DNA from 2 places in the Metabacillus rhizosphaerae genome. Region 2 is predicted to be linked to the other one. Evidence: a T-box and tRNA genes for the amino acid it is inferred to sense, from the RefSeq annotation. Region 2 holds a T-box; the other holds one or more tRNA genes.
What was found. The T-box of region 2 lies ahead of WCV66_RS11110 (valine--tRNA ligase). A T-box ahead of a tRNA ligase gene usually reads a tRNA of that ligase, here a tRNA-Val.

Region 1 (17,276 bases), 2.6 Mb from region 2:
CCCTTTTATTGATTTGAGAATTGGACAAGTGAGAGCGAATCATCGATTAATCTATCAGAATAAGACATATTCATTATCTAATTATATTAAACCTGGAACATGGGTCAGAATATCGCAGAAAAAAATTACGATATGGCAACAACTGAAAGGAGTGAATATTAATGGCTGATAAAGAGGAAATTAAGTATTTAACAGAAGAAGAGCAACAGGAACTAATAGAAAAATATGATCCTGAAGCAGGGACAAGGAAACTAACTGGAATATTGGGTTACATCGCTTTTTTTGGACTTCTCGCTTTTTCATTATTTCAGCTATATACAGCAGTTTTTGGAGTATTTACAGCACAAATTCAACGTACCGTCCATTTAGGCTTTGCATTATCTTTAATCTTTTTATTATTTCCAGGAAACAGAAAGAAAAGGCAGAAAGGGAAGTTTCAGATTACGTGGTATGATGGAATACTAGCTGTTTTAAGTATTGGTGTAGGTGCATATTGGCCATTATTCTTTGAGGATCTTGTCATGAGTGTTGGTCGTTTGACCACCTTGGACTTTGCAGTTGGCTTAATAGCAATCCTTCTAGTTTTAGAGGCTACTAGACGCGCAGTCGGTCTACCAATTATGATTATCGCGATTATCTTCGTACTTTATGGAATATTCGGGGAGTATATGCCAGGATTCTTATCCCATCGAGGGTTGAGCTTGGATAGACTAGTGCAGACCATGTTTTTTACAACAGAGGGAATTTTAGGGACACCATTAGCTGTTTCATCAACATTTATCTTCCTATTCTTATTATTTGGTTCTTTCTTAATTCGAACAGGAGTTGGCCAATACTTTAACGATCTTTCAATTGCAATTGCAGGGAGAAGTATTGGGGGGCCTGCAAAGGTTGCTATTTTCTCTAGTGCCCTTCAAGGAACAATTAGTGGGAGTTCAGTCGCTAATGTTGTAACATCGGGGGCGTTTACGATCCCGATGATGAAAAAATTAGGCTATAAAAAGGAATTTGCTGGAGCAGTAGAAGCATCAGCCTCAACTGGGGGACAATTAATGCCACCAATTATGGGTGCTGCAGCATTTCTCATGGTTGAATTTATTGGAAACGGGATTACCTATTGGGATATAGCTAAAGCTGCAGCAATCCCAGCCGTTCTTTATTTTGCAGGAATTTGGATTATGACGCATTTTGAGGCAAAACGACTAGGATTGCGCGGTTTAACAAAAGAAGAAATGCCAAGCCGAAAAGAAGTTTTTGGAAAGATTTATTTATTAATCCCAATCTTGGCGATTGTTTTGTTACTTATGTCGAACATTACGGTGACACATGCTGCTTTGTATTCAATTCTAATCTCAATCGTGGTTGGATTTATTAATAAAGCGGCACGTATGAAATTCATTGATATTATTTATGCATTAGTTGATGGAGCTCGTACTGCACTGGCTGTTGCAGCAGCAACTGCCGCAGCAGGAATCATTGTCGGAATCGTAACGAAAACAGGTTTAGGTCTAAAGCTAGCAAATGGTTTAATTGAATTGTCAGGGGGATATTTAATTCCAACACTTATGCTGACAATGGTGGCTGCACTCATTCTTGGAATGGGCTCACCAACAACAGCAAACTATGTTATTACCTCCACAATTGCAGCACCGGCAATGATTTTGTTAGGTGTACCAGATTTACCAGCACATTTATTTGTTTTCTATTTTGGAATTATTGCAGATATTACACCCCCTGTTGCATTAGCGGCATTTGCAGCAGCAGGCGTCTCTGGAGGCGAGCCGTTACGGACGGGAATTGAATCATCGAAACTCGCGATCGCAGCGTTTATCATTCCATACATTTTTGTTCTCTCACCAGAACTACTCATGATTGATACAACATGGTTGGAAGTCATTTGGGTTGTTTTTACAGCTATGGTTGGAATGATCGCAATTGGCGCTGGTGTTATTGGATATTGGATGAGAGCCATGCACTGGTTGGAAAGAATCCTAGCTGTCATTGTAGGTTTGCTATTAATTTATCCTGAGAGTATTTCAGATATCATAGGAATTGTTATGTTCGTGGTGTTACTCACTTTACAATATGTGTGGAAACGTAACAATACTAGTAAACCTAAAATGTCTGTACAAGCATAATGTCGAAAAAACCTGATCCTCGACACGAGGTATTCAGGTTTTTTTATTTTCTGGGAAATAAGTCGAATGATGTGAATTGTGTAGATAAAAAACGGGTGCTGTAGTCGTAATTAGAAGATTCATTTTTTAAGTGCAATATTGACTTTTATAGATCTTTTGAATATAATTTAACATGTAGTTTGATAATGTTTTGATCCGATAGTTCAGTGGGAGAACACTACCTTGACAGGGTAGGGGTCGGGGGTTCGAATCCCTCTCGGATCATCAGAGTGAAAAGCTTCAGTTCCTTGTATAGGGATTGAAGCTTTTTTTATTTTCACTTGTGCTAAAACTTTTTCGTAAAAATTTTAAGAATATTTTCTAAGATACATATAATAAGTCTTTTTTACATTTCACTGTATTATTCTTACTCTGACGATAAGTGTTATTAACACGTCTTGTGGGAAGATACTCCAGATTCAATTAGAGCGAGATCTTATCGTATGCGACAACGTGAAGGGATTGGGCTTGCCAAGAAAGAAGGAAAGTTTAAAGGCCGATTAAAGAAATATCATAAAAATCACACAGGTATGAATTATTCAGTAAAGCTATCTGAAGGGAACAAATAATCATTTCTTATTATTAAAATTAACTGAGATTGTGAAAACAATGTACTAAAAATCCGTTAATTGATATGGATCTACTTTCCAAGTTTATTTTATAGACAAAAAAAGCTAAAATATTTATAATTCTAAATATTATATGATTTTAGCTCTAAAATTATAATTCTGTCTATTTTATATAATACTAATACAACTATTTTAAAGAAGGACGGTAATTTTGCTTTTACACCAAAATTTGCGTTTAGAGATTTTATATTATAACCTATTATGTAAACGTTACCAATAAGAGTGCTAAGGATTTTACATAACATTATATATGTTATGTAAATCATGTTATGACTCTATTAGCAATTACTTTGGTTTAAAGGTTATCCCATAAAGTTATATGTAATAATCCTATGTTTGTATGCCTACTTATACCTACTACTCAAATTTAATCTATTATTAGCTTATATTAAATTTTATAAAGGAAAATAAATTTTGCTCTTATTGGAAGAGCAATTTTAGGAGAGGAACATATGCGATTAGTATTTTTTCTATTTGCTTTGATATCTATTCTAAGCGGTTGTGAAGTGGGTAATTCCCCAAAGGAAATAATATATGAGAATATGGATAAAGCAGGAAGGAGTAAAAAAATAGAACGTGATTTACAAACTAATTCCTACACAGTTGCATTAGTTCCAAGGTTTATAGCTAACTCTTCTTATTACGAAGCTGTTGAAGAGGGGGCAATAGAAGCATCTGAAAAGTTAGGCATTAAGCTGATATTTACTGGTGCACCTGTTGATGATTACCGTCAGCAGATACAAGTTATTGAAGGACTGATTAAAAAAAACGTTGATGTAATCGCAGTTTCGGCAACTGATCCTTATAAATTGCTACCTGTAATGGATAGAGCTCGTAAAGAAGGAATTAAGGTGATTACATGGGACTCGGATACGGATTCGACAGGAAGAGATTTTTTTGTTAACACGGTAGACCCTGATACACTAGGAGCAAACATAATGGATAACTTGGCAGCTCGTTTAAATGAAAAAGGAGAATATGCGATTATAACAAATAATTATTCCACTTCAAATACAAATGAATGGATTAAGACAATGAAAATACAGCAGGAAAAATACTATCCAAAAATAAAATTAATTGAAATTATGGTTAATGATGATAGCTATGAAAATTCTTATGAAATTACTAAACTTCTTATTAATAAGTACCCTAATTTATCAGCAATTGTTAGTGTGAGCCCCTTAGGAACTCCTGCCATTACACAGGCAATTATAGATTCAGGGAAAGATGATGTTGAAGTTTTGGGATTATCATTGCCTAAAGATATGAGGAATTATATTAGTGATGGAGTAATAGAAGACATTATACTATGGAGTCCCAAAAAGTTAGGATACCTTACAGTTGCTTTAGCTAATGATTTTCTTAATGGAGAATTTCCAACTGATCAACAGGAAATACCTAATATAGGAAATATACGGGTGGAAGATAATGAAGTTATTATGGGACAACCTATATTCTTTACCAAGGAAAATATTAATCAATATGATTTCTAAAATAGTAGGTTCTCAATGGTGGAGACCAAAAAATTATCAGTTAAGAATGAAATTAATCATTACCTATATTTTATTAACATTAATACCTATGACGGTGTTGGTATATTTTTCTTATCACCAGTATACAAAGTTAATTGAGGAACAAGTGGGGGAAAATATTCCGAAAATACTAGATCAGACGAACAAAAATATTGATATTCAAATGTCTGAATTAGAAGATTTGCCTAAACGTTTGTATAACTCAAATCAAGTATTATCAATTTTGAGAAAGGATACCTATTCAAATCAAGCATCTTTACAGCTTGATTATTATAAAGTAAATAGTTATCTTTCCCTCACGTATTTAACCGATAAAAGTCCATTAATAGGCGTTTTTTTATGGTCAAATGAACGTTTCTTCTCAAGTAGTATAGAACCCTATTCAGGTTTAGAGAAAAAACCAGATTTTAAAGGAAATGAATCTATTGTATTACAGGATCAAATCGACCTTCGTTTTAAGGGAAAACCATCCTTTTTTTTAATGACTAGAAAAATTGAAGATTTTGAAAATAGAAAGGAAATTGGTACGTTAGCTTACGCCGTAAATTTATCCTTCATTCAAGATATTTTAATGGATATTAATAATCAAAATAAAGCAGATATGTGGATTATGAATAGTCAAGGAAAGGTAATCTATCATACCGATCCTGAACAGAATGGATCGATAGAAAACTTGCATAATTATCCTACTATGAATGGGAGCTTTAGTTCATATGTGGATGGTGAAAAACAACTTGTAAGCGTAAGTGAATCTGAAAAATATGATTGGATAATGGTTCATCAAATTCCAATGAAACATTTAACTGGAAAGGCAGACGTAATTAAAGGAGTTACGATTTTATTTTTTGTGATTATAGGCCTGGGGACGGTTGTTATCTCGATTATTTTGGCATGGGGAGTTAGTCGTCCGATCTATAAGTTGAGCAGATTAATGAAAGATGTGGAAAAGGGAAATTTTGACGTTGATCTTAAAGTGGACACAAAAGATGAAATTGGAATATTAGCTAATAGTTTTAATTCTATGATATCGAAAATTCGAGAGCTCATTAAGGAAAAATTCCATATTGAAATTCGCCAAAAACAAGCCGAATTATATGCACTGCAATCACAGATCAATCCGCATTTTATGTACAATACGTTGGAAACGATTAGTATGGCAGTGGAGGATAATGATGATGATACAGTTATCGAAATGGTCACATTACTAGGTAAAATGCTGCGATTTTCATTAAGCAATAAAAACCGTATCGTTCCGTTTCATAAAGAAATGGAACATATTAGAAATTACTTGACTATCCAGAAATTCCGTTTTGAGGAACGATTGAGTTTTGATATTTTATCTGAAATAGATTTGAAGCAATTATACTCCCCTAAGTTCATTTTACAGCCTATTATAGAAAATTGCATAAAGCATGGTTTGGAAGCACGAAGAGGCACACTTACTATTAGGATTTATATAAGAACAGTTCCTGGAAAACAACCTGGTACGAAAGATGTCATTATAGATGTGGAAGATGACGGAACAGGAATCGATGAGAACACTCTTGAAAAGATTCATAGTCTATTAAAATCAGATCCTATTGGAAGACGGGATTCTGGATTTGGAATGATTAATGTACATGCCAGAATATTTATGTTGTTTGGTGAAAGATATGGACTAACCGTGGAAAGTGGTACTTCTAATGGAACACTTATTAAATTCCGTTTTCCTGTTATAGAAGGAGTTGATGAGGTGAAAAAATACGAAAGAAAAGAGGAATATTTCTATGAATAAAATAAAAACAATCATTGTAGACGATGAAGCAAGAATTCGTACAGGTATGGAACGATTATTACAAAGGTTTGGAGACAAATGGGACTTTGTTGGAATTTTCTCTGATGGTATTGAAGTAATAGAATTTTTAAAAGAACATCAGGTTGAATTTGACTTGTTGATTACTGATGTAAAGATGCCTGAAATAGATGGTCTAACGCTTTTAAGAGAAATTAAAAATATGAACGAAGAATATGATTTTTCTTCTATTATTGTAAGCGGATACGACGATTTTCAATTTTTACAAACTGCTATTCGAGAAGGAGCACTTGATTACATTTTAAAGCCGATAGACCGAAAGCAATTATTTGAGGTTCTTCAAAAAGTAGTAAAGCGTATTGAAGACAAAAGACAAGAAACATATAAATTGAAAGATTTAATAAAACAATCTGATAAGCTTACTTTGGTGAAACAGACTCAGTTATTCAGTGAAGCAATTTCATCTGAACCAGAAGACATCGCTACAATGTATTGGGTCAAGAATTTCCCTGAAGGCTTTTATCAGGCTTGTTATGTTAGTGTTGACGAATTTCCCTCTAAAACAAGTAAATATTCTGATGCAGACTGGGGAGCTTTTGCATATGCGACTGAAAATATCATAGATGAAGTTACCATGGAATATAAAAATTCAGGACATCAACAGCTAGGATGGTGGTGGAGGGAGGGGGGATTTCATTTTTGGGTGATACTTTTTAGTTCGAGTAAAGAAAATAACCTTCTTGAAATAGGCGATTCTTTTTCTAGAAAACTTAAATCTTGCCTAAACAAATATACACCTTTCAGTTTTTCAATTGCTCAGAGTAATCCGTTCGAAGATTTATTTATCCTTCCTGAATTAAAGAAACAATTATATTCTTTGATACGTATGAGAATGATTTATGGAGGAAATCAAATTTATTCTTCAAGTTTAAACAAAGAACTGAAAGCAACTGATGAAAACAATTGGCTTGTTGCTAATAACATGAAGGAGTCTGCAAGTAAGCTTACAAGTATGCTTGGTAGATCGGAAACATCTGAGATAGAAAAGGAATTAAGCGATTTATTTAAAAGATTCAAAAAGACACGCTCACCTTTAGAGATTCAATATTCCGTAGAATACTTAATTATTTTTATGTTCAATTTCTATATTAAAGATACAGGGTCAGGAATTGTCCACAGCGATTTGGGTGACATTTTGCAAGCTATTAAAACTGAGTCTAATATAAATCAGCTAGAAAAACTAGTAAAGGAAACAATTTTTCAAGTTCATAAAAAACAACTAGCTATTCAACAAGATCCTTCACTTACTCCAATCATGAAGGCAAAAATATGGATTAATGAAAACCTAAGCAAAAAAATTACACTTCAAGATATATCAGATTATGTCTATATGAACCCCACTTATTTTTGTCAATATTTTAAGAAACAGACTGGGAAAACAGTATTTGATTATATTACAGACCTTCGTTTAGAAACGGCTAAAGAATTGCTTCAAGAACAGAATTTAAAAGTGATTGAAATTGCAAAGTCAGTAGGATATCAAGATTCGAAGCATTTTAGCCGTTTGTTTAAGCAAAGGTGGGGAAGTCTACCTTCTGAATTCAAGAAAAAATATCAAACTAAGGTATAAGGTAAACATAAAAGTTAAAAATAGATTCTTTGGGTGCAAATTTTTATAAGTTAGTCTTAATCTACTTTAATTTATTCATATCTACAAGATTACAAAATTCATATAAAGGAGTATATAGTAAGTATGAATCTAATTAATGTAAATTCTGTTTTATTATTAGTGGTTACTTTTCTTTTGGTCTCAGCATGTGAAAGCATAGAAAAAAGTGATGAGGAGTTTTCAAAACATAAAGAGAGCGACAAAAATGCGGATGAAGGCAATTTTGAAAGTAATGCTAATGTCCCTATTGACTTTGGTGCGTTTTGTGGTGATGTTTGTCAGGAATCTCTGACTATACAAGCATCTAGAGATTCTATTGAAGGTAAAGTTGGTCTTATTGTATCTGGTTTTTTTCCATACGGTTTAGGGACAAGAAGAATGGGAGCAGAAGCGGCGAGAAAGTACTTTCCTAATATGGAACTTATCATTGGGAACGGAGATAATAACCCTGAGATACAATCCGCTATTGTAGATGATTTTATTGCTAAAAAAGTAGATGTTATTGTAATTGATTTAGTCAGAAGAAACGAAGTGAATCCTGCTTTAGATCGTGCTAAAGCTGCGGGTATTCCAATTATTACGATAGATAGATGGACACCGACCAATGTATTAACTCTCATCAAAGCTGACGATGTTGAAGTTGGTAGAAAAGCAGGACAACATATAGTGAGCTTGTTAGAGGGGAAGGGTAATGTTATTGAGATACAAGGTTCAGCCAACTCTACTACGAGCATTGACAGACACAAAGGGATTTTAGAGTCATTTATAGGTTATAATAAAATACAAATAGTAGATAGTATAAACGCTGATTTCCAGGAAGAAAAAGCAAACCATATGATGGAAGCCATTTTGCAACGTTTTCCTAATGGGAAAATTGATGCTGTTGTTTCACATGCTGACGTTATGACTATGGGCGCAATAAAAGCAATTAAAGCTGCTGGAAGAGAAAATGAAATTGTAGTAGTAAGTGTAGATGGACAAAAATCATCTTTAGAAGCAATTGAAGCAGGTGACATCGATGCTACAGTTGCATACCCTATAGTCATGCCTATGGGAATTCTTGCGGCGGCTAAAACGTTAGTTGGAGAAGCGATACCAAAATATATTGAGTTAGAAGCTCCGTTAATAACAAAAGAGAATGTAGCTTTCTATAAAGGAAAAATAGGATACTAAAACTGTGAATTCAATTAAATGAATATTTAACTATTTATATAAAGGGATACCTCAACTAAAAGTGAGGTATCCTTTTTGTTTACCAAGGTGATAAGAGTCAAGGATAAAGTCTTTTACTGGATATCATCTTTACAGAAAAATTTAGTTCTTATATTTATGGTAGAAAATTGCTTATGACTCGGATATTCGGATTGAAAAGAGAAAATGAAAAGGAAAAAGTTCTTACTTTTGAAAAAATACCGAAGTTATTTTTCCTTTTTTTACACTTATCTGAATATTACCTACCCTATCTAAATATCACCACCTTGTTAGGGCTTACATTTTTGGGTATATTTTGATCATAGACGATGTGCTAATCACTCAGGCAAATAAACAAGGATAAGAAAGACATCAAAATTGACAGTTCTTGATTAAATGAGAATAAAGGGGGTGACGAATGAAAAGATCAACCTATAATTCTGACTTTTCCTATGTGTTATATGGGTGAAAAGGAAAGGATTTTATATCTGGGTGCTTGGGCAAAAATCTATTTTAGATAGGAGTGAAAAATAACAGATGATAGTAGAAGACGATCAAGTCCTTATTTCTTTGACCGGAATAACGAAGGAATTTCCAGGTGTTAAGGCACTAGAAGGTGTATCGCTTGAAATACGTAAGGGAGAAGTGCTTGCACTGGTAGGAGAAAATGGTGCAGGTAAATCAACTTTAATTAAGATTCTTTCAGGTTTATATCAAAAGACTAGCGGAGAGATTCGAGTAAATGGAAAAGTTGTTGAAATAAAAGATACCAAACATGCGCAGGAACTTGGCATTAGTACAATTTTTCAGGAGCCTACTCTTGCACCCGAATTAACAGCAGTTCAGAACTTATACCTAGGTCGTGAAATCGTTATGACCGGTTTAAGATCGATGGACGAAAAAACCATGTATGAGGAAACTGAAAAGTTATACCGAAAGTTTTTTTCTACAGTGGAGGATCTTCATGTGCCAGTAAAAGAGCTTGGTGCATTGAAAAATCGCGTAATCGAGATAGCTAAAGCAATTTCTTTTAAAGCTTCAGTTGTCATTATGGATGAGCCAACAGCTCAGCTTGCTGACCATGAAAGGGAAGTATTATTTGATTTCATTCGAACTTTGAAGGAACAGGGTGTGTCCATTATCTATGTATCACATCATCTGCGTGAGTTGTTCCTGTTAGCTGATCGTATGCATGTAATGCGTGACGGAAAAAATGTGGCGACAGTAAATAAGAGCGAAACAAATATTGATCAGCTCGTATCAATGATGGTTGGTCGAGAAGTGTCCAATTATATTGTGAAAAAGGAAGTACCTGTCGGCGAAGAGGTTTTGCGGGTTACCGATTTAAATCGACAAGGTATTTTAAAAAATATAAATTTTAATCTCCGTAAAGGGGAGATTGTAGGCATAGCAGGACTTGCCGGATCTGGACGAACAGAGACTTTACGGGCTGTAGTAGGAGCGGATCCCATCAATTCAGGCAATGTTGAAGTGGGAGGAAAGTCCTGTAAAATAAAATCCCCAAAGGATGCCATAAAAGCTGGTATTGGCCTTCTTCCAGAGAATCGGAAAATGCATGGTGCGTTAATAGACCTATCGGTAAGTCATAATATTACGATGGCCGCTATGGATCGGATCATAGCAAATAAGCTTGTGCTTAAGAAAAAGAAAGAATCGCATATAGCTGAAGATTATGTTCAACGATTAGGAATTAAAACTCCGACAATTCATCAAAAAGTAAGGTTTTTGAGTGGAGGGAACCAACAGAAAGTTATTCTAGCCAAATGGCTCTTCACAGAGTCAAAGGTGTTAATATTTGATGAACCAACCCAAGGAATTGATGTTGGAGCGAAAGTTGAAGTGTACAATCTTATAGCAGAGTTTGTGCAAAATGGAGGAGGAGTTCTCTTGGTTTCTTCTGAACTACCGGAGCTGATGGGTCTATGCGATCGAATCTATGTCATACACAAAGGGGAATTTGTGAAAGAGTTTTCACGTGAGGAAGCCACAGAAGAGAACATAATGATGTACGCTTCAGGAGGTCATACATGATGATTAACTCAAAGGAAATTACTATTGCTAAGAACCCACTATCAATTTTTAAACGTGAAGGTATAGGAGTATTATTCATTCTAATCATAATGTTTCTCTTTTTATCTGTTTCATCGCCTACCTTCCTCTCGGTTGAAAATATTTCAAATTTACTTTTGCAATCTGTATTTGTTATGATTGTTGCTTTTGGAACTATGTTTGTCCTATCGATGGGGGGCATTGATCTATCAGTGGGATCTGTCCTTGGACTATGTGGTGGTGTCACAGGATGGCTGATGATGAGTGGTACAAACATGTGGATTGCTATATTGGCTGGGATGATCTTAGGGGCATTAATCGGAGCATTTAACGGTTTAGTCATCACAAAGCTTCGTATCTCTCCCTTTTTGGCGACGTTCGCTATGCTCTATATCGCACGAGGTCTGTTATTTCTGTTAACGTCTGAAGATCCAATTAGGAATTTGTCAACACCTGGATTTAAGTTTCTTGCTCAGGGAAGCTTTCTCGGAATACCTATGGCTGTTGTCATAACTTTTATCGTATTTGTCATATGTCACTTTCTATTTCATTCAACGAGCTTTGGACGTCGGGTTATAGCAGTAGGATCTAACAAAGAAGCGTCACATTTATCGGGGATTTCCACTGATAGTGTCAAAATTCGAGTATATGCACTCTCAGGTTTACTCGCTGCAGTAGCTGGAATTTTGCTTACTTCACGTCTTACTTCAGTACAACCATTAATGGGTGATGCTTATGAATTAGATGCAATTGCTGCTGCTGTTATTGGAGGTACCAGTATGTTCGGAGGAAAGGGTAGTGTAGTGGGGGTAGTTGGAGGTGCAGTTATACTTGCACTTGTGTCAAATGGATTGGATCTCTTAGCAGTAAATCAGTTTTATCGTTTGATCATTACCGGTTTAATTATTGTGATTGCAGTAGGCGCAGAGCGTTTTACATCAGTGAAAACCAATTAATGGAATTCGTAACTTTTTAACTAGCAACTTATAAAGGAGGGTACGAAATTGGAAAATAAAACTCAAGAATCAATTATACATCCTCAACCAAGCATATCTTCGATTCCTAATAGAATGCTGAGAATGGATAGACAGATCATAGGTCTTATCATTTTCTTAGCGATTATTATGATCGTAATGTCATTCGCCTCTGAACATTTTTTTAGCTACATCAATCTTATGAACGTACTTCAGCAATCTGCGTTCGTCATGATATTGGCATTTGGCATGACATTTGTACTTTCTACAGGTGGTATTGATTTATCTGTTGGATCTATCATCGGTATTTCAGGCGGAATGACGGCATGGTTACTTTTTAACGATGTAAATATTGTCTTGGCTATTGCAGGCGGTTTGTGCGTTGGTCTCATTATAGGTATTGTGAATGGATTTGTCATTACTAAATTAGGAGTATCTCCATTTATTGCCACATTATCTATGATGGTTGTTGCTCGAGGTATCCTATATGTTTGGACTGAGGCGATACCCTTCCGAAGTTATATGAAAAGTAATTTTGATTTCCTTGGTCAAGGACGATTTCTTAATATACAGTTTCCTATCATACTTGCGTTGATAACATTTATAGTTCTTCTATTTATCTATCGGAAAATGCGGTTTGGCCGTCACGTACTAGCGCTTGGAAGCAGTGAGGAAGCGGTAAGGATATCTGGAATTAAAGTAGATTTACTGCGAATTAAGGTCTATGCCTTATCAGGATTAATCGCAGCCATAGTAGGGATTATCCTAGCTTCCCGTCTTGCTACTGTTCACCCAGAAATGGGGAAGAACTACGAGTTAACAGCTATTGCTGCTGCTATCATCGGAGGTACCAGCTTAGCAGGGGGAAAAGGAAGTCTTGTTGGAACTGCATTCGGGGCTATTATTCTATCTTTAATTAATAACTCTTTGAATCTACTAAACGTTGACCCGTACTGGGAAACAATGGTCGTGGGTGCCATTATCCTTATTGCAGTAACGGTAAATACGTGGAGTGGAAACATTAAACAAAAACAGTAGAAAAAAGCTTTGGATTATAAAGGAAATTGTAAATGGAATTCTTTATTGACTTACCTGAAAGGAGGTGAAATAGAGTCTGTTCTGGGGTTGGCAAAAGTCAGCATTAAGCTGAATGTTCTAAAAAAAGCTTTGGGAAATTAAGGAGGTCCAAACACATGCCTTTTGGAAAATTGAACAGAAAACTAATCATTATCTTCGTCCTCATTACATCTTTGATGATTACAGGTTGTAAAAGTAATAATGATACCGCTTCTAATCAATCAAGTAACACTGAATCTAGCGGTACGGCTTATCAATGGGGCGATGAAAATTTTGAGAAGTTTGTTAGAGAAGCAGCAGAAGAAAAAACACTTAAAATTGGATTTACACCTCCAGCCGCTTCTGAATTCTACGATATTATTGAGCATGGTGCTAACACGATGATGAATGAATTAAGTGATCGTTTTGGAGTTGATATTGTATTCGAAATGTCAGCACCAAGTGAGCATCAATCTGTGGAATCTCAAGTTGCTACAATTGAGAACTGGACCGCTAAAGGGTTTGATGCAATATTAGTGAGTTCTGCAGGAGACTTTGACTCTATGAATGCTGTTTATGAGAAAGCAATGGAGCAGGGAACATCCATTTTTATGTTCAATATGCCTGCTGAAATGTGGGATGAAGAAGAATTAAAAGCAACTTCCGTTATCAGCTACAACAACCATTATCAGGCTGGTTATTTAGTAGGTCAGTATGCAGCGGAAAAACTAGAAGGAAAAGGAAAGATTCTTTTGATTTGGGGATTACCTGGACACTGGTCTACCTCACGTAAAAATGGATTTGTTGAGGCTATAGAGCAATATCCTGATATGGAAATTGTTGGTGAACAACGTGGTGACTATGTTCGAGACAAAGGCATGCAGGCAGCAGAAAACCTGCTTCAAGCAAATCCTGATGTGAATCTGATTTATGGAGAGAATGAGGAAATGGCTCTTGGAGCTGTTCAGGCTGTAGAATCACGTGGGCTGAAGTTATGGGACGGAAAAGATGGAATCATGGTTATTGGTGCCGACGGTCTTAAATCAGGTTTTGAATCTATCCGTCAAGGAAAGTTGACAGCGACTGTTAATGTTGGTCCGGTTGATATGGGACGTGAGTTTATTAAATCAGTTTTCACAACAAAAGTTCTTGGATATAGCATAGATAAAATTCAAAATGTTCCAACTGTCATTGTTGATCAAACAAATGTAGATTATGTGGAAGCCTATGCAGATTGGGCACTTAATACAGAATATAAGTAAAACAGTGGTCGCTTATTAATGATAGGATTCACAGATTATTAATATAAGAATTGAGAGGGGAAAAAGTATGATTTCAGAAGCAGCATTAAAATGGTTACCTAGTAGATTTGAAGAATTAATCCGTTATGGAGAGTTCCAAGGGCCTGGCGAAACAATCACGAATGAAGAGTACAAAGCACGCGTTGAAATTGCCAAACAAAAGATTGTAGATGAAGGTTTAGATGCTTTAATCGTATTCGGAGATTGCTACAGAATGTCAAATATCCGCTGGTTAGTAAATTATCGTACAATTGATGGCGTTTATCCACAACCGATGTTAATGTACTTAGTACCTGACCGTGACCCTGTTTTCTTCCTTCCAAGTAGTGAAATTCCTTCAGCACACGGTAGTTCTGCAATGTGTGTGTTAGGAGGAGATATTCGTGAAATTCGTTCAGAATGGGCTCCATTCCTAAAAGAACGTGCTGCAAAAGACAAACCAAAGAAAATTGGTATTAGCGGTTATACGTTCATGGATCTAGAGTTCTGGTTCCCGATTAATGATGCATTCGGTGATGCAGATGTACAACGTTCTACGATTATCGAGCAATTGAAATCAGTGAAAAATGAAGCAGAAATCGCATCAATGAAGCGTGCAGCTCGTGTAAGTAATGCTGGTATCCAAATGCTTATGGATCTATTAAGAGACAGCGAAGGAATTACCGAATTGGAAGCAACTTCTTTGGTTTACGCAGCAATGTTTGCAAATGGTGGCCATGCCATTGCTTATGACATCATGATTCAGGCGGGAGAACATACGGATGTACTCTTTAAACGTCCAACTGAACGTCCAATCCGTCGTGGTGAACTCGTTATGATGGACTACGGAATTCGCGTAAATGATTACGCTTCCGACAATGCTCGTACAATCTGTTATGGTAATGTATCAGATGAAGCGAAACGTCTAATGGAAGCTTGTTCACTTGGGTATGAAGAGTGTTTACAAAAAATCTATGCCGGTATGACAGGAATTGAAGCTGACCGAGTTATTCGCGAAGCGTTTAGAAAGCACGAGGTAGATGAATACTTAGTAGAAGTGAGTGAAGGCCGTACAGGTGCCCATGCTACAGGTATGGATCCTGAAGAAGATATTCCAGAAATCGGGCCAGGTTGTGCTAATGTTCTGGAAGAAGGACAAACCTTTGCGTATGAATTGTCGTTGATTGTTCCGGGAATTGGAGGCGTTCGTACAGAGGATCAAGTGGTTGTGCGCAAAAATGGATTGGAGCCTCTCCATACATTTAATCGTTTCTTATATGTTGATTAAGTAAATAAATTCCATGTAGGATGACTACCTTTTATAACATTTTACTTAATTGGATGAATCAAACGAGAAGCCTGCATGGAATTCTATTTAATAGATTTGTAGTGAGATAAGATTAGGGATATTTTTATAATTATTATTTGAGAGGGGAATAAAAGTATGATTTCAGAAGCAGCATTAAAATGGTTACCTGGTAGATTTGAAAAATTAATCCGTTATGGAGAGTTCCAAGGGCCTGGCGAAACAATCACGAACGAAGAGTACAAAGCACGCGTTGAAATTGCCAAACAAAAGATTGTGGATGAAGGTTTAGATGCTTTAATCGTATTCGGAGATTGCTACAGAATGTCAAATATCCGCTGGTTAGTAAATTATCGTACAATTGATGGCGTTTATCCACAACCGATGTTAATGTACTTAGTACCTGACCGTGACCCTGTTTTCTTCCTTCCAAGTAGTGAAATTCCTTCAGCACACGGTAGTTCTGCAATGTGTGTGTTAGGAGGAGATATCCGTGAAATTCGTTCAGAATGGGCTCCATTCCTAAAAGAACGTGCTGCAAAAGACAAACCAAAGAAAATTGGTATTAGCGGTTATACGTTCATGGATCTAGAGTTCTGGTTCCCGATTAATGATGCATTCGGTGATGCAGATGTACAACGTTCTACGATTATCGAGCAATTGAAATCAGTGAAAAATGAAGCAGAAATCGCATCAATGAAGCGTGCAGCTCGTGTAAGTAATGCTGGTATCCAAATGCTTATGGATCTATTAAGAGACAGCGAAGGAATTACCGAATTGGAAGCAACTTCTTTGGTTTACGCAGCAATGTTTGCAAATGGTGGCCATGCCATTGCTTATGACATCATGATTCAGGCGGGAGAACATACGGATGTACTCTTTAAACGTCCAACTGAACGTCCAATCCGTCGTGGTGAACTTGTTATGATGGACTACGGAATTCGCGTAAATGATTACGCTTCCGACAATGCTCGTACAATCTGTTATGGTAATGTATCAGATGAAGCGAAACGTCTAATGGAAGCTTGTTCACTTGGGTATGAAGAGTGTTTACAAAAAATCTATGCCGGTATGACAGGAATTGAAGCTGACCGAGTTATTCGCGAAGCGTTTAGAAAGCACGGGGTAGATGAGTACTTAGTAGAAGTGAGTGAAGGCCGTACAGGTGCCCATGCTACAGGTATGGATCCTGAAGAAGATATTCCAGAAATCGGGCCAGGTTGTGCTAATGTTCTGGAAGAAGGACAAACCTTTGCGTATGAATTGTCGTTGATTGTTCCGGGAATTGGAGGCGTTCGTACAGAGGATCAAGTGGTTGTGCGTAAGAACGGATTGGAACCTCTTCATACTTTCAATCGCTTCTTATACGTTGATTAATACAGGCCTTTAGAATAAAGGACCCATCCCCCTTATATTTATGCGGACACAGATTATCATTAATAATTACACATAAATATTTTTTTAAAGTGTAATAGTGTTTAATCTGTGTCTTTTTTTTAAGCGTTAAGTTTACGCAATTGATTTATAGGTGCTAGATTAATCACGTGATGTCTATTTGGAGAATTTTCTAATGATAGAAAGGTGATATATCAGTGATTCT
Region 2 (17,276 bases):
AATTGGCTAATTAATTAGTAAAAACCGGGGTCAGACCCCTATAGAGTTATTTGCTAATTATTTAGTGAAAAACTTTGTAGGGGTCTGACCCCTTTATAAAGCTTTTACTAAGTATTTAGTGACCAGCCATATAGAAGTCAGACCCTTTTATAGAAAATTTCTTTTTCAACTCAAAGTGAATAGGGTATACTACCTAAATGAGAAAAGTGGTTACAAATAGACACTAGTAAAAGAATAGGATAGAATTGTACAAAGAACTAACTATTATGTCATGGAGGTATAAGCGCATGGCGAAATCAAATACACAAATCGTCCCCCTCCTACCGTTACGAGGCTTGCTAGTATATCCAACGATGGTACTACACCTTGATGTAGGGAGAGATAAATCTGTTCAGGCGTTAGAAAAAGCAATGATGGATGATCATATCATCTTTTTAACGACACAAAAAGAGATTGCGATAGATGAGCCAAAAAAGGAAGATATTTACGAAATTGGAACATTAACGAAAATAAAACAAATGTTAAAATTACCGAATGGAACCATTCGAGTACTTGTTGAAGGTTTAGAGCGTGGCGAAATTAAACGCTTTGTTGAAGAAGATGAATATTATTCTGTTGAGGTTTCTATCTATCAGGACCCAGAAGTTAAGAGTGTTGAAGAAGAAGCCTTAATGAGAACTATGTTAGAATATTTTGAGCAATACATAAAGCTTTCAAAAAAGGTATCCGCTGAAACATATGCTACAGTATCAGATATAAATGAGCCTGGAAGAATGGCAGATATTATTGCTTCACATTTACCTCTAAAGTTAAAAGAAAAGCAAGAGGTACTTGAAACACTTGATTTAAGAGAAAGACTAAACAAAGTAATTTCAATAATTCATAATGAGAAGGAAGTTCTACAGCTTGAGAAGAAGATCGGCCAGCGTGTGAAGCGTTCTATGGAACGTACACAAAAAGAATATTATCTTCGTGAGCAAATGAAAGCCATTCAAAAAGAACTTGGTGAAAAAGAAGGTAAGGTTGGTGAAGTATCATCACTAACTGAGCGGATCGAACAAGCAGGTATGCCTGATCATATAAAATCAGTTGCTTTCAAGGAATTAGACCGTTATGAAAAAGTCCCTGCAAGCTCTGCTGAAAGTGCCGTTATCCGAAACTATATTGAATGGCTTCTATCATTACCTTGGACAAATGCAACAGAAGATCGTTTAGATATCAATATAGCAGAAGAAATCCTTAATGAGGATCATTATGGCCTTGAAAAAGTGAAAGAACGTGTATTAGAGTACTTGGCAGTTCAACAACTAACAAATTCTTTAAAAGGACCGATTCTCTGCTTAGCTGGACCTCCAGGTGTTGGAAAAACATCGTTAGCACGTTCAGTCGCAAAGTCGTTAAATCGCCATTTTGTCCGTATTTCACTTGGTGGTGTTAGGGACGAATCTGAAATTCGTGGACATCGCCGTACATATGTAGGCGCCATGCCAGGTAGAATTATTCAGGGAATGAAAAAGGCAGGAACGATAAATCCAGTTATTCTATTAGATGAAATTGATAAAATGTCTAATGATTTTAGAGGGGATCCATCATCAGCATTGCTTGAAGTTTTAGATCCTGAACAAAATCATAGCTTCAGTGATCATTATGTTGAAGAAACCTATGATCTATCAAAGGTAATGTTTATTGCGACAGCAAACAACTTAGCTACAATTCCTGGACCGCTTCGTGATCGTATGGAAATTATTAATATCGCTGGCTATACAGAGCTTGAAAAAGTTCATATTGGGAAGGATCATTTACTACCAAAGCAGCTTAAGGAGCACGGTCTTAAAAAATCTCATTTACAAATTCGAGATGACGCGATCTTAAGCATTATTCGCTATTACACAAGAGAAGCTGGTGTGCGTGGTCTAGAACGTCAGCTAGCTACAGTTTGTCGTAAAGCTGCAAAGCTCATTGTAAAAGAAGAGCGTAAAAAGATTATCATAACTGATAAAAACCTTGAAGACTATCTTGGTAAAAATCGTTTTAGATATGGTCAAGCGGAACTCGAAGACCAAATTGGTGTTGCAACAGGGTTAGCCTATACAACTGTTGGAGGAGATACCTTATCAATTGAAGTATCTGTATCACCAGGAAAAGGTAAGCTTATTCTAACTGGTAAACTAGGCGATGTAATGAAGGAGTCTGCACAAGCTGCGTTTAGTTACATAAGATCACGTGCAGAAGAGCTTGAAATTGACCGAGACTTTCATGAGAAAAATGACATTCATATTCATGTACCTGAGGGTGCTGTTCCAAAGGATGGACCGTCAGCTGGAATAACGATGGCAACAGCGTTAATCTCAGCATTAACAGGAAGACCTGTTAGGAAAGAGGTTGGAATGACAGGGGAAATCACTTTGCGAGGAAGAGTTCTACCAATTGGTGGTTTAAAAGAAAAAACACTAAGTGCCCACCGCGCCGGCTTGACGAAAATAATCGCACCAAGGGATAATGAAAAAGATTTAGATGACATTCCAGAAAGTGTTCGTAATGAGCTTACCTTTGTGCTTGTGTCACATCTAGATGAAGTATTAAAACATGCATTAGCAGAGGAGAAGCAATGAAAGTAACTAGTTCAGAAATCGTAATAAGTGCAGTAAAGCCGGACCAATATCCAGCTGTTGATCTTCCTGAGATTGCATTAGCAGGACGGTCAAATGTTGGGAAATCATCATTTATTAATAAAATGCTTGCGAGAAAAAGCCTTGCAAGAACATCATCAAAACCTGGAAAAACACAAACGTTAAATTTTTATATTATTAATGAAATTTTGCATTTCGTTGATGTACCGGGCTATGGGTATGCAAAGGTAAGTAAGAAAGAGCGTGAAGCATGGGGGAAAATGATTGAAACGTATATAACAACTCGTGAACAGCTTCGGGCTGTTGTACTGTTAATAGACGTTCGTCATCCACCATCAAAAGATGATGTATTAATGTATGGATTTTTAAAGCATTATGAAATCCCGACAATCATTGTCGCTACTAAAGCAGATAAAATTCCAAAAAGCAAATGGCAAAAGCATGTGAAAATCATTAAGGATTCATTAAACATGGAAAAGTCAGACTCATTTGTTTTGTTTTCATCAGAAACAGGTCAAGGTAAAGATGAAGCGTGGAAAATTATCGAAAGTTATACATCATAAATAAAGAGGCTGACTTTTGTTCAGCCTCTTTTTGCGTGGATATAAGTTTGTTATTTTTTTCTTTTGAAAAAAACTAGGAATGCGCCTATTATAATTAATAAAAATGACCAATAGGTTTCAATAAGCTGAACACCATTTTCAACAACTGAGAAAGATTGGATGATCGTTTGAAAAAAATGAAGAAATAATCCAATCAAAAGTAATACTATTCCTTGAGCATAACCAGATTTAGTTTTAATGGCAGTAAGTAGCATTCCCAAGGCTAATATAAAAAGAAATGCAGCTGCATGGTCTGGCCAAGAAGGTAACTTCGGTTGATTGATAAAGTGAATGCCAAGCCCAGCTAAAATGATACCAGGTAGGATAGTCGTATTGTCTTTTTCAAAATGCCCACTAATCAAGTAAGCAGCTCCTAAGAGAATAAGTAAAGCTTGCCAACTATTTTGATTTTCAAATAAATGAATATTTAATTTTTGGATAGAATAAAAAGTGCCAATCCCTAGTAAGATAATGCCAGGTAATAACGATATTTTTTTCATAAGGAACACCTCTAAATAGAATGATATCTGTTTGATAATTTGCTTGAATTACTTATTACGTGAATCCTCTAAAAGTCAGAGGATAAATTATCAATATAATTGACTATGTTAACAAACTGATAACTTGATTAACAGCTTAATATTTGTTATTGTACTGAGTGGAGAGCATGAGGGATCATGTCAAATCGTGTAGATATCATGTCATATTTTCTGACTAATAAATTTACTTTTAATTAACTTAGCAGTACAATTAATGAATCTTAATTTTCTTATTATAATTCATAGCAATATTGATGATAAGATAATAAAAAGTAAGGCTACGTCATAAGACTGTCATAAGACATGATCATAAGTCTAGTTTTTCTAATCATATCATAGGATTCAAATACTGTTCACATTTTATCTGCGTGAATGAAAAATGTGAGTGGTATACTATAACTAAAGAGATCTTTGCATGTGGGGGTGTAAAGGGAAATGCATATACTTGTTGTCGGCTTAAATTATAAAACAGCCCCTGTTGAAATTCGCGAAAGGCTTACTTTCCAACCGAACGAGCTTTCTGATGCGATGAAACAGTTAAAAGACCAAAAAAGCATTTTAGAAAACGTAATTGTATCAACATGTAATCGAACAGAGATTTATGCAGTTGTCGACCAATTGCACACAGGACGTTATTATATTAAAGCGTTTTTAGCGGATTGGTTCGGTATAGATAAAGATGAGATTACACCGTACTTAACGATATTTGAACAAGATGGTGCATTAGAGCACTTATATAAAGTTGCTTGTGGATTAGACTCGATGATACTTGGAGAAACACAAATTCTAGGACAGGTTCGCTCTAGCTTTTTACTTGCACAAGAAAACGACACAATAGGTACGATCTTCAATCAACTATTTAAACAGGTTATAACACTAGCAAAGCGCTCCCATTCTGAAACAGATATAGGTGCTAATGCTGTATCAGTAAGTTATGCTGCAGTAGAATTAGCGAAGAAGATCTTTGGGGACTTAAAAACGAAGCATGTGCTTATTTTAGGTGCCGGAAAAATGGGCGAGCTTGCAGTGCAAAACTTACACGGGAATGGCGTAGGGAAAGTAACTGTTATGAATAGAACGTTGCAAAAAGCTGAAGAGCTAGCTAATCGTTTCAATGGGAAAGCTAAAGGGATCAATGAGCTACAATGTGGATTAGTTGAAGCAGATATTCTAATTAGCTCAACTGGAGCGAAGGATTTTGTAATATCGAAGGAAATGATGTCACAAGTTGAAAAGCTAAGAAAGGGTCGACCATTATTTATGGTCGATATCGCAGTTCCGCGTGATTTAGATCCAAAGCTTGCAGAATTAGATGGTGTATTTTTATATGATATCGATGATTTGCAAGGAATTGTTGAGGCGAACCTACAGGAACGAAAAGTTGCGGCAGAGAAAATTGAGCTAATGATTGAAGCTGAAATTGTTCAATTTAAGCAATGGATTAACACACTTGGTGTTGTACCTGTTATCTCTGCACTTCGTCAAAAAGCGCTAACGATTCAAGCTGAGACAATGCAAAGTATTGAGCGGAAAATGCCTGATTTAACTGATCGTGAGAGAAAGGTACTTAGCAAACATACGAAAAGTATTATTAATCAATTACTCAGAGATCCTATTGTGAAAGTGAAGGAACTTTCAACTGATGCAAATGCTCAGGAGTCATTAGAGTTATTTATGAAAATATTTAACATTGAAGATGCTGTTGAGGAGCAAGTGCAAAAAGAAAGAGCTGAAAAGCAATTAAATCTTTCGAATGGACAAATGTCAGATTTTCGAGCTTCACTGCAATCGTAAGTTTGATGTAGTTATTCCTTTATTATAGTTGGTGGCGTCAGTACGTCATAGGAGTTTTTTGTATGGAGATGAATTTAACTAGAATTAATGAAGTAACCATTATTCTTTATGCATTATGTGTACTTTTATACTTTATAGATTTTCTTAATAATAACCGGAAGGCGAAACAAGCTGCCTTCTGGTTACTTTCTATTGTTTGGCTTTTGCAAACAATTTTTTTATTTGCTCGTATGTTCGAAACGGGAAGATTTCCAGTATTAAATGTGTTCGAAGGATTATATTTTTACACATGGGTATTGGTCACTTTATCTCTAGCATTAAATAAATTTTTACGAGCAGAGTTTATTATCTTTTTTACAAACGTGATAGGCTTCATCATGATGGCATTACATACCTTTGCACCAGCACAATATGAGTCGGCAGCGGTTTCAAGTAAGCTTGTTTCTGAATTGTTATTGATTCATATCACAATGGCAATACTTTCATATGGTGCCTTTTCACTATCGTTCGTGTTTTCAATTTTATATACGATTCAATATAATTTGCTAAAAAAGAAGAAGTGGGGAAAACGTCTTCTGCGCTTAGAAGATTTATCTAAGCTTGATTATATGTCATATGTATTAAATGTCATTGGTGTACCGATGCTGTTATTAAGCCTTATATTAGGAATTATTTGGGCTTACATTAAAGTTGAAAAATTTCATTGGTATGATGCAAAAGTTCTTGGTTCTTTTATGGTGTTAATCACATATAGCGTTTATTTATATATTCGAATTGTGAAAGAATTGCAAGGGAAATCGGTTGCATTATTGAATATTGCCTCCTTTCTTGTGTTATTAATTAATTTTTTCTTATTCGGCAGCTTATCTAGATTCCATTTTTGGGATTCATAAAATCATCAGTAGAATGTAGTAGGAGGATATCATGCGTAAAATTGTTGTAGGTTCAAGACGAAGTAAACTAGCGTTAACACAAACGAACTGGGTGATAAATCAACTAAAATCCTTTGGCTTACCTTTTGAATTCGAGATTAAGGAAATTGTAACAAAAGGTGATCGGATATTAGATGTTACCTTGTCAAAGGTTGGTGGGAAGGGACTTTTCGTTAAGGAAATTGAACAAGCAATGATTGATGGGGAAATTGACATGGCTGTTCATAGTATGAAGGATATGCCAGGAGTACTGCCAGATGGTTTAACAATTGGCTGTATTCCAAAGCGAGAGGATCATCGAGATGTGTTAATTTCGAAGGATCATAAAAAACTTGCAGAGCTACCGAAGGGATCAGTAATCGGTACAAGTAGCTTAAGAAGAAGTGCACAGCTGTTAATCGAGCGACCAGGCCTTGAAATTAAATGGATCAGAGGAAATATAGATACACGTCTTGAAAAACTCAAAACAGAAGAGTATGATGCGATTATTTTAGCTGCAGCAGGGTTATCACGAATGGGCTGGAGCAAGGAAGTTGTTACTGAATTTTTAGAGCCCGAAGTTTGCCTACCTGCTGTAGGACAAGGTGCTTTAGCAATTGAATGTCGTGAAAATGATAATGAATTACTAGACTTATTGGCAAAATTCACAGATAAAGCAACACAATTAGCCGTAAATGCAGAGAGAACCTTTCTTACAAAAATGGAGGGTGGCTGTCAAGTTCCAATTGCAGGATTTGCGACAGTTAACGAAAATCAAGAGATCACATTTACTGGTTTAATCGCTTCACCAGATGGTAAAGAAGTATATAAACAGCAACTTACAGGTAAAGACCCTGTCGTTATCGGTGGAGACGTATCAACAATTTTAACTGAGCAAGGTGCGAAAGTCCTAATTGATCGAGTCAAAGCGGAGCTTGATCAATAATGGCAGCAGGCCTTCCTTTACAAGGCAAGCGAGTATTAATAACAAGGGCACAGGCTCAAGTGCAAGAGTTTATTGACAAAATTGAATCAGCAGGCGGAGTAGCAATTACTGCTCCGCTTTTGGAGATTAGAGCTAATAATGTAAATGAGCAAGTGATAAAGGCAACAATTCAAAATCTCAGGAGCTTTGACTGTATTGTGTTTACAAGTGTAAATGGAGTGACTTTTTTTCAAAGCTATTTAGATAAATGGAATATTTCTTATACAAAGCTAGATCATTTAATTGCTGCATCTGTTGGTAGAAAGACAAGTAAACAAATGGAGCAATTAGGGTTAGCTGTTTCGATAATCCCTGAGGAATATGTCGCAGAAAAACTGACAGAAAGTATAACAAAAAACCTTAAATCTCAATCTAGGGTTTTGGTTATCCGTGGTAACCTTGCACGTCCTGTACTGGTAACTGGGTTAAAACGAAATGGTTATAATGTGACAGACCTTGTTGTCTATGAAACGTTACATAATATGAATGAAGCTGAAAAACTAAGAAAATATGTTCAAAATGATAAACTAGACTATATTACTTTTACTAGTTCTTCAACAGTTGATAGCTTTATGAACGTATTCAAGCAGGATGAGCTCCATGAGAACCTAAAGAAAGTGACCTTTGTTTGTATTGGGCCAATAACTAACGATACATTAAAGGAATACGGGTTTGAAGGCATTATACCTGCTTCGTACACCATTGAAGATATGATAAAGCTCATGATCGAGCTTGAACAGAGATGAGGAGGAGGATTTACAAATGGATATTCAATTTGCAAGACATCGTCGCTTGCGTAACAGCGCAAATATGAGAGCAATGTTAAGAGAAAATCATCTTCGAGTAGAGGATTTTATCTACCCAATTTTTGTTGTTGAGGGAGAAAAAAAGAAAAACGAAGTCTCGTCAATGCCAGGGGTTTTTCAGATTTCATTGGATCTTTTAAATGAGGAAATTGAAGAAGTAGTTTCTTTAGGAATCAAGTCAATTATATTATTTGGGGTTCCAGATTCAGATCATAAGGATGAAGTAGGTTCTGGTGCGTATCATGATCATGGCATTGTTCAATTAGCAACGAGACAAGTGAAAGAAGTATACCCAGATCTTATCGTTGTTGCTGATACTTGTCTTTGTGAATTTACAGACCACGGCCATTGTGGAATCGTTGAAAATGGTCAAGTACTTAATGACCCCACACTAGATTTATTAGCGCGAACTGCAGTGAGTCAAGTTAAGGCTGGAGCTGATATCATTGCCCCTTCTAATATGATGGACGGTTTTGTTGCAGCGATTCGCCATGGCTTAGATGAGGCCGGCTTTGAACATATTCCAATTATGTCTTATGCAGTAAAATATTCAAGTGCTTACTATGGTCCATTCCGTGATGCAGCTCAAAGTGCTCCACAATTCGGTGATCGTAAAACCTATCAAATGGATCCTGCTAATCGTGAGGAAGCAATACGGGAAGCAGGGTCAGATCTTGATGAAGGTGCAGATTTCTTAATTGTTAAACCCGCATTAGCTTATTTAGATATCATTCGCGATGTCAAAAATAACTTTAATGCACCGATTGTTGCTTACAATGTTAGTGGGGAATATTCAATGATTAAAGCAGCAGCTCTAAACGGCTGGGTAGATGAAAAAACGATTGTTATGGAAACTTTATTAGGGATGAAGCGTGCAGGTGTGGATTTAATTATCACTTACTTTGCAAAGGATGTTGCTCGCTGGTTAAAAGAAGAGTAGAAAATAACCTTTTAAATCATCACAAGAGTGAGAAAGGGGAATACAAATGAAAAGCTATGTTAAAAGTGAACAAGCGTTTCAAAAAGCACAGTCGTTAATGCCAGGAGGAGTAAATAGTCCTGTGCGTGCTTTTAAATCAGTGGGAATGAACCCAATTTTTATGGAACATGGGAAGGGTTCTAAAATAACTGATATCGATGGAAATGAATACATCGATTATGTATTATCATGGGGACCACTTATTCATGGTCATGCTCACGATACAGTTGTAGAAGCAATTAAAAAGGTCGTTGAATCCGGTACAAGCTTTGGTGCGCCAACATTAATAGAGAACGAATTGGCTAGTCTTGTGATTGAGCGTGTGCCATCAATTGAAATTGTGAGAATGGTTAGCTCTGGAACTGAAGCTACTATGAGTGCATTACGCTTAGCACGTGGGTATACAGGACGTAATAAGATAATAAAATTTGAGGGCTGCTACCATGGACATGGTGACTCATTATTAATAAAGGCAGGATCAGGAGTGGCTACACTAGGATTACCAGATAGTCCTGGAGTTCCAGAAGGTGTTGCTAAAAATACAATTACTGTTCCATATAATGATCTTGAAAGCGTTCGTTATGCATTTGAGCAATTTGGAGAAGATATTGCAGGCGTCATCGTTGAGCCAGTCGCTGGAAATATGGGGGTTGTACCACCACAGCCAGGCTTTTTAGAAGGCTTGCGTGATGTAACTGAGCAATATGGTGCTCTTCTCATATTTGATGAAGTAATGACAGGCTTCCGTGTAGATTACGGCTGTGCACAAGGCTACTATGGCGTAACACCTGATATAACATGCTTAGGGAAAGTAATAGGCGGCGGACTCCCTGTAGGTGCTTATGGAGGTAAACTTGACATAATGCAGCAAATTGCGCCAAGTGGTCCTATTTACCAAGCAGGAACATTGTCAGGAAACCCGCTTGCAATGACAGCAGGCTATGAAACATTAAAGCTACTTACTAAGGAGTCGTATATAGAGTTTAAGCGTAAAGCTGATCGTCTTGAAGACGGTTTGTCAAAGGCTGCAAATGAATATGAAATTCCTCATACGATTAATCGTGCAGGATCTATGATTGGATTCTTCTTTACGAATGAAAAAGTAACAAACTATGAAGTAGCAAAAACGTCAAATCTTGAGTATTTTGCAAGCTATTATAGAAGTATGGCAAATGAAGGAGTGTTCCTACCTCCTTCACAATTTGAAGGCTTGTTTTTATCAACAGCTCATAGTGATGAGGATATTGATTATACAATTGAAGCAGCAAAAAAGGCATTTGCTGCGTTGAAATAGAGCGAGAAGGGTCTAACAAGAATTTTGGTGTTAGACCCTTTTTTTGGTTCAAACAGAAGATAGAAAAGCAATCGCACTGCACCCTGAAAATTTCAATTCATATTCAGAATATAAATAAAATAAACATATTATCCTTCTTTCATACATACATCTGTAATGTCATAGTAATTTGTTAGGCTATTTGAAAGGAGGAATTATTTTTGTCACAGGAACAACTACGTTTTTCTGTAGAAGAATCAGTCTGGTTTCAAAAAGGACAGGAAGTATCTGAACTTTTAACAATTTCTCTAGATCCTGATATCTCAATTCATGAGCATGATCAGTACATTTCAATTCGAGGTGCACTTCAACTTACGGGTGAATACAAAATAGATACAGAAGCAAATGTGCAGGATCAATTTGAATATGCAAATGTACGGTATGTAAATGAAATTTCTACTCGAGAAGACGGTGTAAGTATAATCAATCATCGTTTTCCAGTTGATATTACGATTCCAAGAAATCGAATCCAAGATTTAGATGAAGTTTATGTGTCAATTGAATCATTTGATTATGAACTCCCAGAACTAAAATGCTTAAAACTTGTTGCTGACTTATCGATAAGTGGCATTTCAAATGATGAAACCGAGCCTACTGCTGCGGATGTAAGTGAAAGACCGGAAGAAATTAAAGAAGAAGTATTTGAACCACTTTACAGAGGGCAACAGACACAACCATTTGCTAATGAGGATGATACTTTTACATCATTCGAACAAAATGGTGCACATCCTTTCTCATCTTATTATCAGGATTCTGATACAACTGAAGAAGACATGGACAAATTATCATCTATTAAAACAGAGGCTCCTAGTCGTGTAATGGAAGAAGTGAGCGAGGACGAAAAAGAAGTTGAAGTTGTTTCTACACCTAGCCTTGAGGATATTGACGAAGTGGAAAGTGAAGACCAAGAGGTTCATCAAGATCAACAAGAAGATCTTTACGATCCATTTGTTATAGAGGTGAGGAAACAGGAAGAGGAGACTGTTGAACCACAGGAAGTACAATATTCCTTCTTCTCTAAATCTGAAAGTCTTGCGAGTAACGATAACAAACCGGGTTCGGAAGAAGAGAATGAAAGAGAAGAAGATGATCCGAAAGATGCCCATTATTTAACAAGTCTTTTCGCTCGTGATGAAGATGAGGATTTTTCTAGATTGAAAATGTGTATTGTTCAGCAAGGAGATACAATTGATCTTATTAGTGAACGTTATGAAATTTCAGTTCAACAGCTTCTTCGCGTAAATGAATTTCATGCAGATCAAGATGTTTATGAAGGACAAATTCTTTACATCCCTGCATATTCAACGAGTAAATAATCGACATTTTGCAGTGCTTTAAAAAACAGCAGAGGAAATTTACCTCAGCTGTTTTTTTGAAAGGCTCTGTTAAAGCTTACTGTTGATTTTGGCACATAAAATTCGAACCTTTTTCTAGCTCTAGCAGCTTGTCTTTGTAAAGAGGCGTTTGCTTGCGAGCTAAACAAGGCACTTGCGTATTTCGTTAAAGGATTTGAGGTGTCATCTACATTGGCGATACAAGTTGATGGAATAAAGCCATTATTAAGTCATTATGATATCCAGCCTGAATATACAGAAGAAATTAGTCGTAAAGCAATAAAAATTTACACAAATACTGGAACATTCGTGTTAAAAAAGCTTTCAAGAAAATTCAATCCTACTTTTGCTGACTTATTATCGCACTTAGACCAACAAAGATACACTAGTTATGTACCAATTAAGAAAAATAGACATCAGCAATTCATTTCACAAAATAGCAATGAATATTTTTATCTTATGCCTTGGCTGCCAAATGAAACAGACGATGAAATAGATGCACGACATCAATATCTATTCAAAGAAGTTGCTAAACTTCATAGCCGTACAGAAAAAGAAATTAAACTAAACGGTCAAGAGGTAGAAAAGCATTATGAAGCGATCACAAAGCATTGGGAAGAGACAAAGGCATATTATGAAACATTTGTTGATCAATGTGAACAAAGATTGTATCTTTCACCATTTGAATTACAAGCAGTAACCTATTTTATTGAGGTTAGTCGTGCGATCGATTTCTCCAAAAAGAAATTAAAAGAATGGTCTGAGGAAATGGCAGAAAAGGAGAAGACTAGAATTGTATTAAATCATGGAAAGATTTCGGCCCATCATTTTTTATATGATGAAAATAACGCAGGGTACTTAACGAATTTTGAACGTGCAAAATATGCTTCACCGATTGATGATTTCCTATTGTTCATGAATCATACAGGAAAGACTTATCCTAATCAATGTAATGATTGTGTTAATTGGTTTTATACGTATCAGAAAAGCTATCCTTATAAAAAAGGAGAAATGCTGTTATTCCTTAGCTACCTAGCCTATCCAGACCGAATTTGTCGTATTATTAAAAACTACGTCCATAATGATAATACTCAATCTGAGTTAGAAAGGAACAAGCAATTATTAAAAGCTTATTGGCATTTTAAAAACATTGAATACATCGTGATGAAGATATCCGAAATTGAAGAGAAAAAGAAAATGCAAGAAGAATCTTCAGGCTAGAACGATGTGGTAGTATAAAGAGGCTAACACTTTGTGTCAGCCTCTTTTTTAAAATGAAAAATAGGAGATTATCTATAGCAACTGTATAAATGTATTTAAAGAAATGAACAAAATTTTAGATCCAATCATAACGAAACGCAACAGCTAACAAAATTAAGAGAGCAAGTAATAGTACATCAAAGGATGTTGGAAAGAAAACTGTTCGAATACCTTGAAAAATTGTTAATGGAATAATAATTTGGATACCGATTTCTCGCACCTGTCTTACCCATGGCGGGAGCGTGTAAGGATTATACCGCTTCTTCATGTCACAACTCCTCCTCATTTTATGCCTTCGCTAATAAGTAAATTCTTATCTTTCTCTATGGAAAATGATCGGAAAATTAACAACGAAATATGTTTTGATACTTGTAGGAATCTACGTACTATAAAAATATGCATTACAATCGGGATAGGTGCCTGTATATTAGCAGATAAAAATGGTGAAGATATTGACGAAAAAAAGATTTTTTTAGTAATATAGAATAGATCAATATAATAAATCGATAAACGTTGAATGGGAAGAGTACAATTGCTGTCTCGTTACAGAGAGAGAAATCATTTGCTGGAAGATTTCTTACGTAGATAAATTGGAAGGTCGCCCAGGAGTTGCTTCTTTGAATTAAGTAGGAGAAGCCGGTGTAGACCGTTATAAATCTTGAGTGCATAGACTATGCTTGCGTATTTCTTATAGTTAAGGGAATTATAAAAATTCTTGTACTATGGATTAGCGTTTTGACATCCAGCTCCAGCGCCTAGCGCCTAGTGAACTTCACACTCCTTATACGCTAAGTCAACATCGAATCGCTTACGCTCTTCGTGTTTCCTTTATCTCATACGGAGTGCTCTTGTTTCTCGTCGCTGATCAAGGCGCTTGCGCTTTTGTTCCTGGTCTATGAAAAAAGGTGGTACCGCGAAAATTTTCTCCTTTCGTCCTTTTAGTGGATGGAAGGAGTTTTTATTTTGTATGAAGGTAAGGCACCAAAAGTGATTTGTACTCGTTTAGGAAAATATAAAATTCTTGAACTGTGGCTAGGCGCACGACATCCAGCTCCAGCGCCTAGCCCCTCTAGGGTCTAGCTAATTTAGAATTGAAGGCAAAGAACGCCTTCTATTCTAAATCATCTTATTTGCCTGAGGCTGATCAAGGCGCTTGCGCTTTTGTACATAACGATTTCATTTCAACAAGTTATGAAAAACGGAATTATATAAAGGAGGAAACATAATGGGAAACAATGAACAACAGCATGAATTACCAACAAAGTATGATCCAAATACAATCGAAAAAAACCGCTATTCTTTTTGGCTAGAGGGAAAATATTTCGAAGCAACTGGTGATGAAACGAAGCAGCCTTATACAATTGTTATTCCACCACCAAATGTTACAGGTAAACTTCATTTAGGTCATGCATGGGATACAACACTTCAAGATATTGTTACTCGTATGAAAAGAATGCAAGGCTATGATGTTCTATGGCTTCCAGGGATGGATCATGCAGGGATCGCAACGCAAGCGAAAGTTGAAGCAAAGCTTCGTGAAGAGGGTAAATCCCGTTATGACTTAGGTCGTGAAAAATTCGTTGAAGAAACTTGGAAGTGGAAGGACGAGTACGCGGGTCATATTCGTGAGCAGTGGGCAAAGGTTGGCCTAGGCTTAGATTATTCACGCGAGCGTTTTACACTTGATGAAGGCCTATCAAAAGCTGTACGAGAGGTATTTGTTACGCTTTATAATAAGGGACTTATTTACCGTGGTGAGTATATTATTAACTGGGACCCACAAACAAAAACAGCTCTATCAGATATTGAAGTTATTTATAAAGATGTTCAAGGTGCCTTTTATCATCTGCGTTACCCGTTAGCTGATGGTTCTGGATCAATTGAAGTTGCAACAACACGTCCTGAAACGATGCTAGGTGATACTGCTGTAGCAGTGCACCCTGAAGATGAGCGCTATAAGCATTTAATTGGTAAGAAAGTTGTATTACCGATAGTAGGTCGGGAAATTCCAATTGTCGGTGATGATTATGTTGATATGGACTTCGGTTCAGGAGCGGTAAAAATAACTCCTGCTCATGACCCTAATGACTTTGAAGTTGGTAACCGACATAACTTAGAACGAATTCTTGTTATGAATGAAGACGGTACTATGAATGCAAAAGCAGGTATTTATAATGGTTTAGATCGTTTTGAATGTAGAAAAAACATTGTTAAGGACCTACAAGATCAAGGAGTACTATTCAAAATTGAAGAGCATATGCATTCAGTTGGACATAGTGAAAGAAGCGGTGCTGTTGTTGAACCTTATCTTTCAACCCAGTGGTTTGTTAAAATGCAGCCATTAGCCGATGAAGCAATAAAGCTACAAGAAGATGAAGAAAAAGTAAATTTTGTTCCAGATCGTTTCGAAAAAACATACTTACGCTGGATGGAAAATATTCGTGATTGGTGTATTTCGCGTCAGCTTTGGTGGGGACATCGAATTCCAGCTTGGTACCATAAAGAAACAGGGGAAGTGTATGTAAATCAAGAACCGCCAGCAGATATTGAAAACTGGGAGCAAGATCATGATGTCCTTGATACATGGTTCAGTTCAGCGTTATGGCCTTTCTCTACAATGGGCTGGCCTGATACAGAATCAGCTGATTTCAAACGTTACTATCCAACAGATGTTCTTGTAACAGGTTATGATATTATTTTCTTCTGGGTATCAAGAATGATTTTCCAAGGTCTAGAATTCACTGGCAAACGTCCGTTTAAGGATGTCTTAATTCATGGTTTAGTACGTGATGACCAAGGTCGTAAAATGAGTAAATCACTTGGTAATGGTGTTGACCCGATGGAAGTTATTGATCAATATGGTGCTGATTCACTACGTTTCTTCTTATCAACAGGAAGCTCACCAGGTCAGGATTTACGTTTCAGCTATGAAAAAGTAGAATCGACTTGGAACTTTGCGAACAAAATTTGGAATGCTTCCCGGTTTGCGTTAATGAATATGGACGGCTTAACTTATGAAGAAATAGATTTAACAGGCGAAAAATCAGTTGCAGATAAATGGATTTTAACACGCTTAAATGAAACGATTGAAAATGTTACAAAGCTTGCTGATAAATATGAATTTGGTGAAGTTGGAAGACTTCTTTACAACTTCATTTGGGATGATTTCTGTGATTGGTATATTGAAATGGCAAAGCTTCCTTTATACGGGGAAGATGAAGCAGCGAAAAAGACAACACGATCAATTCTCGGCTATGTACTCGATAATACGATGAGATTATTACACCCGTTTATGCCATTTATTACAGAAGAAATATGGCAATCATTACCACATAATGGTGAATCAATTACTGTTGCAGCTTGGCCTACTGTAAATGAGGAGCTAACAGACAATCATGCAGCATCTGAGATGAAGCTATTAGTGGAAGTAATTCGAGCGGTTCGTAATATTCGCTCAGAAGTAAATACACCTATGAGTAAACAAATTGAAATGCAAATAAAAGCAAAAGACGAAGATGTGTTAAATCAGCTTGAAACCAATCGTGCATATATAGAGCGCTTCTGTAACACAAGCTCTTTAACAATTGCTACGGATCTTTCGTCTTCTGAAAAATCAATGACAGCTGTTGTCACGGGTGCAGAGATCATTTTACCTATTGAAGGATTAATCAATATTGAAGAGGAAATTAATCGTTTAGAAAAAGAACGTGAAAAGCTTGATAAAGAAGTAGAACGCGTTCAGAAGAAATTAGGTAATGAAGGCTTCTTAAAGAAAGCTCCTGAAAAGGTGATTGAAGAAGAGAAGGCAAAGGCAAAAGATTATCTTGAAAAACGTGACATCGTTTTAGCGAGAATTAAAGAGTTAAGAGGATAGGTATGATGACTCGGGTGGTTATTTTAAGCTCACCCGAGTTTTTGTATACCTGAAGGAGGTACATATATGTTTGAGCACTATAACGAAGCAGTAAATTGGATTCATAGTCGGTTGAAATTTGGAGTAAAGCCTGGCTTGAAAAGAATGGAATGGCTTTTAGCAGAATTAAATCATCCTGAAAGAAACATTCCGATCATTCATGTTGCTGGAACTAATGGAAAGGGCTCTA

Region 1: it has a tRNA-Val gene. The T-box ahead of WCV66_RS11110 (valine--tRNA ligase) is inferred to sense a tRNA for this amino acid. The anticodon was not compared.

Annotation. Positions count from the first base shown of each region.
Region 1 is NZ_CP147403.1:5,341,601-5,358,876, reverse strand. It holds gene WCV66_RS25380 (DUF1850 domain-containing protein) at 1-169, shown strand, start outside; gene WCV66_RS25375 (TRAP transporter permease) at 162-2,138, shown strand; tRNA gene WCV66_RS25370 (tRNA-Val) at 2,331-2,402, shown strand; partial or broken gene WCV66_RS25365 (recombinase family protein) at 2,598-2,746, shown strand; gene WCV66_RS25360 (substrate-binding domain-containing protein) at 3,259-4,299, shown strand; gene WCV66_RS25355 (sensor histidine kinase) at 4,235-6,112, shown strand; gene WCV66_RS25350 (response regulator) at 6,105-7,760, shown strand; gene WCV66_RS25345 (substrate-binding domain-containing protein) at 7,884-8,972, shown strand; gene WCV66_RS25340 (sugar ABC transporter ATP-binding protein) at 9,528-11,042, shown strand; gene WCV66_RS25335 (ABC transporter permease) at 11,039-12,016, shown strand; gene WCV66_RS25330 (ABC transporter permease) at 12,065-13,072, shown strand; gene WCV66_RS25325 (sugar ABC transporter substrate-binding protein) at 13,228-14,352, shown strand; gene WCV66_RS25320 (Xaa-Pro peptidase family protein) at 14,420-15,658, shown strand; gene WCV66_RS25315 (Xaa-Pro peptidase family protein) at 15,815-17,053, shown strand; gene WCV66_RS26955 (aspartyl-phosphate phosphatase Spo0E family protein) at 17,269-17,276, shown strand, end outside.
Region 2 is NZ_CP147403.1:2,280,019-2,297,294, forward strand. It holds gene lon (endopeptidase La) at 288-2,612, shown strand; gene yihA (ribosome biogenesis GTP-binding protein YihA/YsxC) at 2,609-3,193, shown strand; gene WCV66_RS11060 (LiaI-LiaF-like domain-containing protein) at 3,244-3,732, opposite strand; gene hemA (glutamyl-tRNA reductase) at 4,207-5,565, shown strand; gene WCV66_RS11070 (inner membrane protein YpjD) at 5,628-6,458, shown strand; gene hemC (hydroxymethylbilane synthase) at 6,490-7,422, shown strand; gene WCV66_RS11080 (uroporphyrinogen-III synthase) at 7,422-8,207, shown strand; gene hemB (porphobilinogen synthase) at 8,224-9,207, shown strand; gene hemL (glutamate-1-semialdehyde 2,1-aminomutase) at 9,254-10,540, shown strand; gene spoVID (stage VI sporulation protein D) at 10,741-11,895, shown strand; gene ysxE (spore coat protein YsxE) at 12,106-13,134, shown strand; gene WCV66_RS11105 (hypothetical protein) at 13,250-13,441, opposite strand; T-box leader at 13,678-14,114, shown strand; gene WCV66_RS11110 (valine--tRNA ligase) at 14,399-17,047, shown strand; gene WCV66_RS11115 (folylpolyglutamate synthase/dihydrofolate synthase family protein) at 17,114-17,276, shown strand, end outside.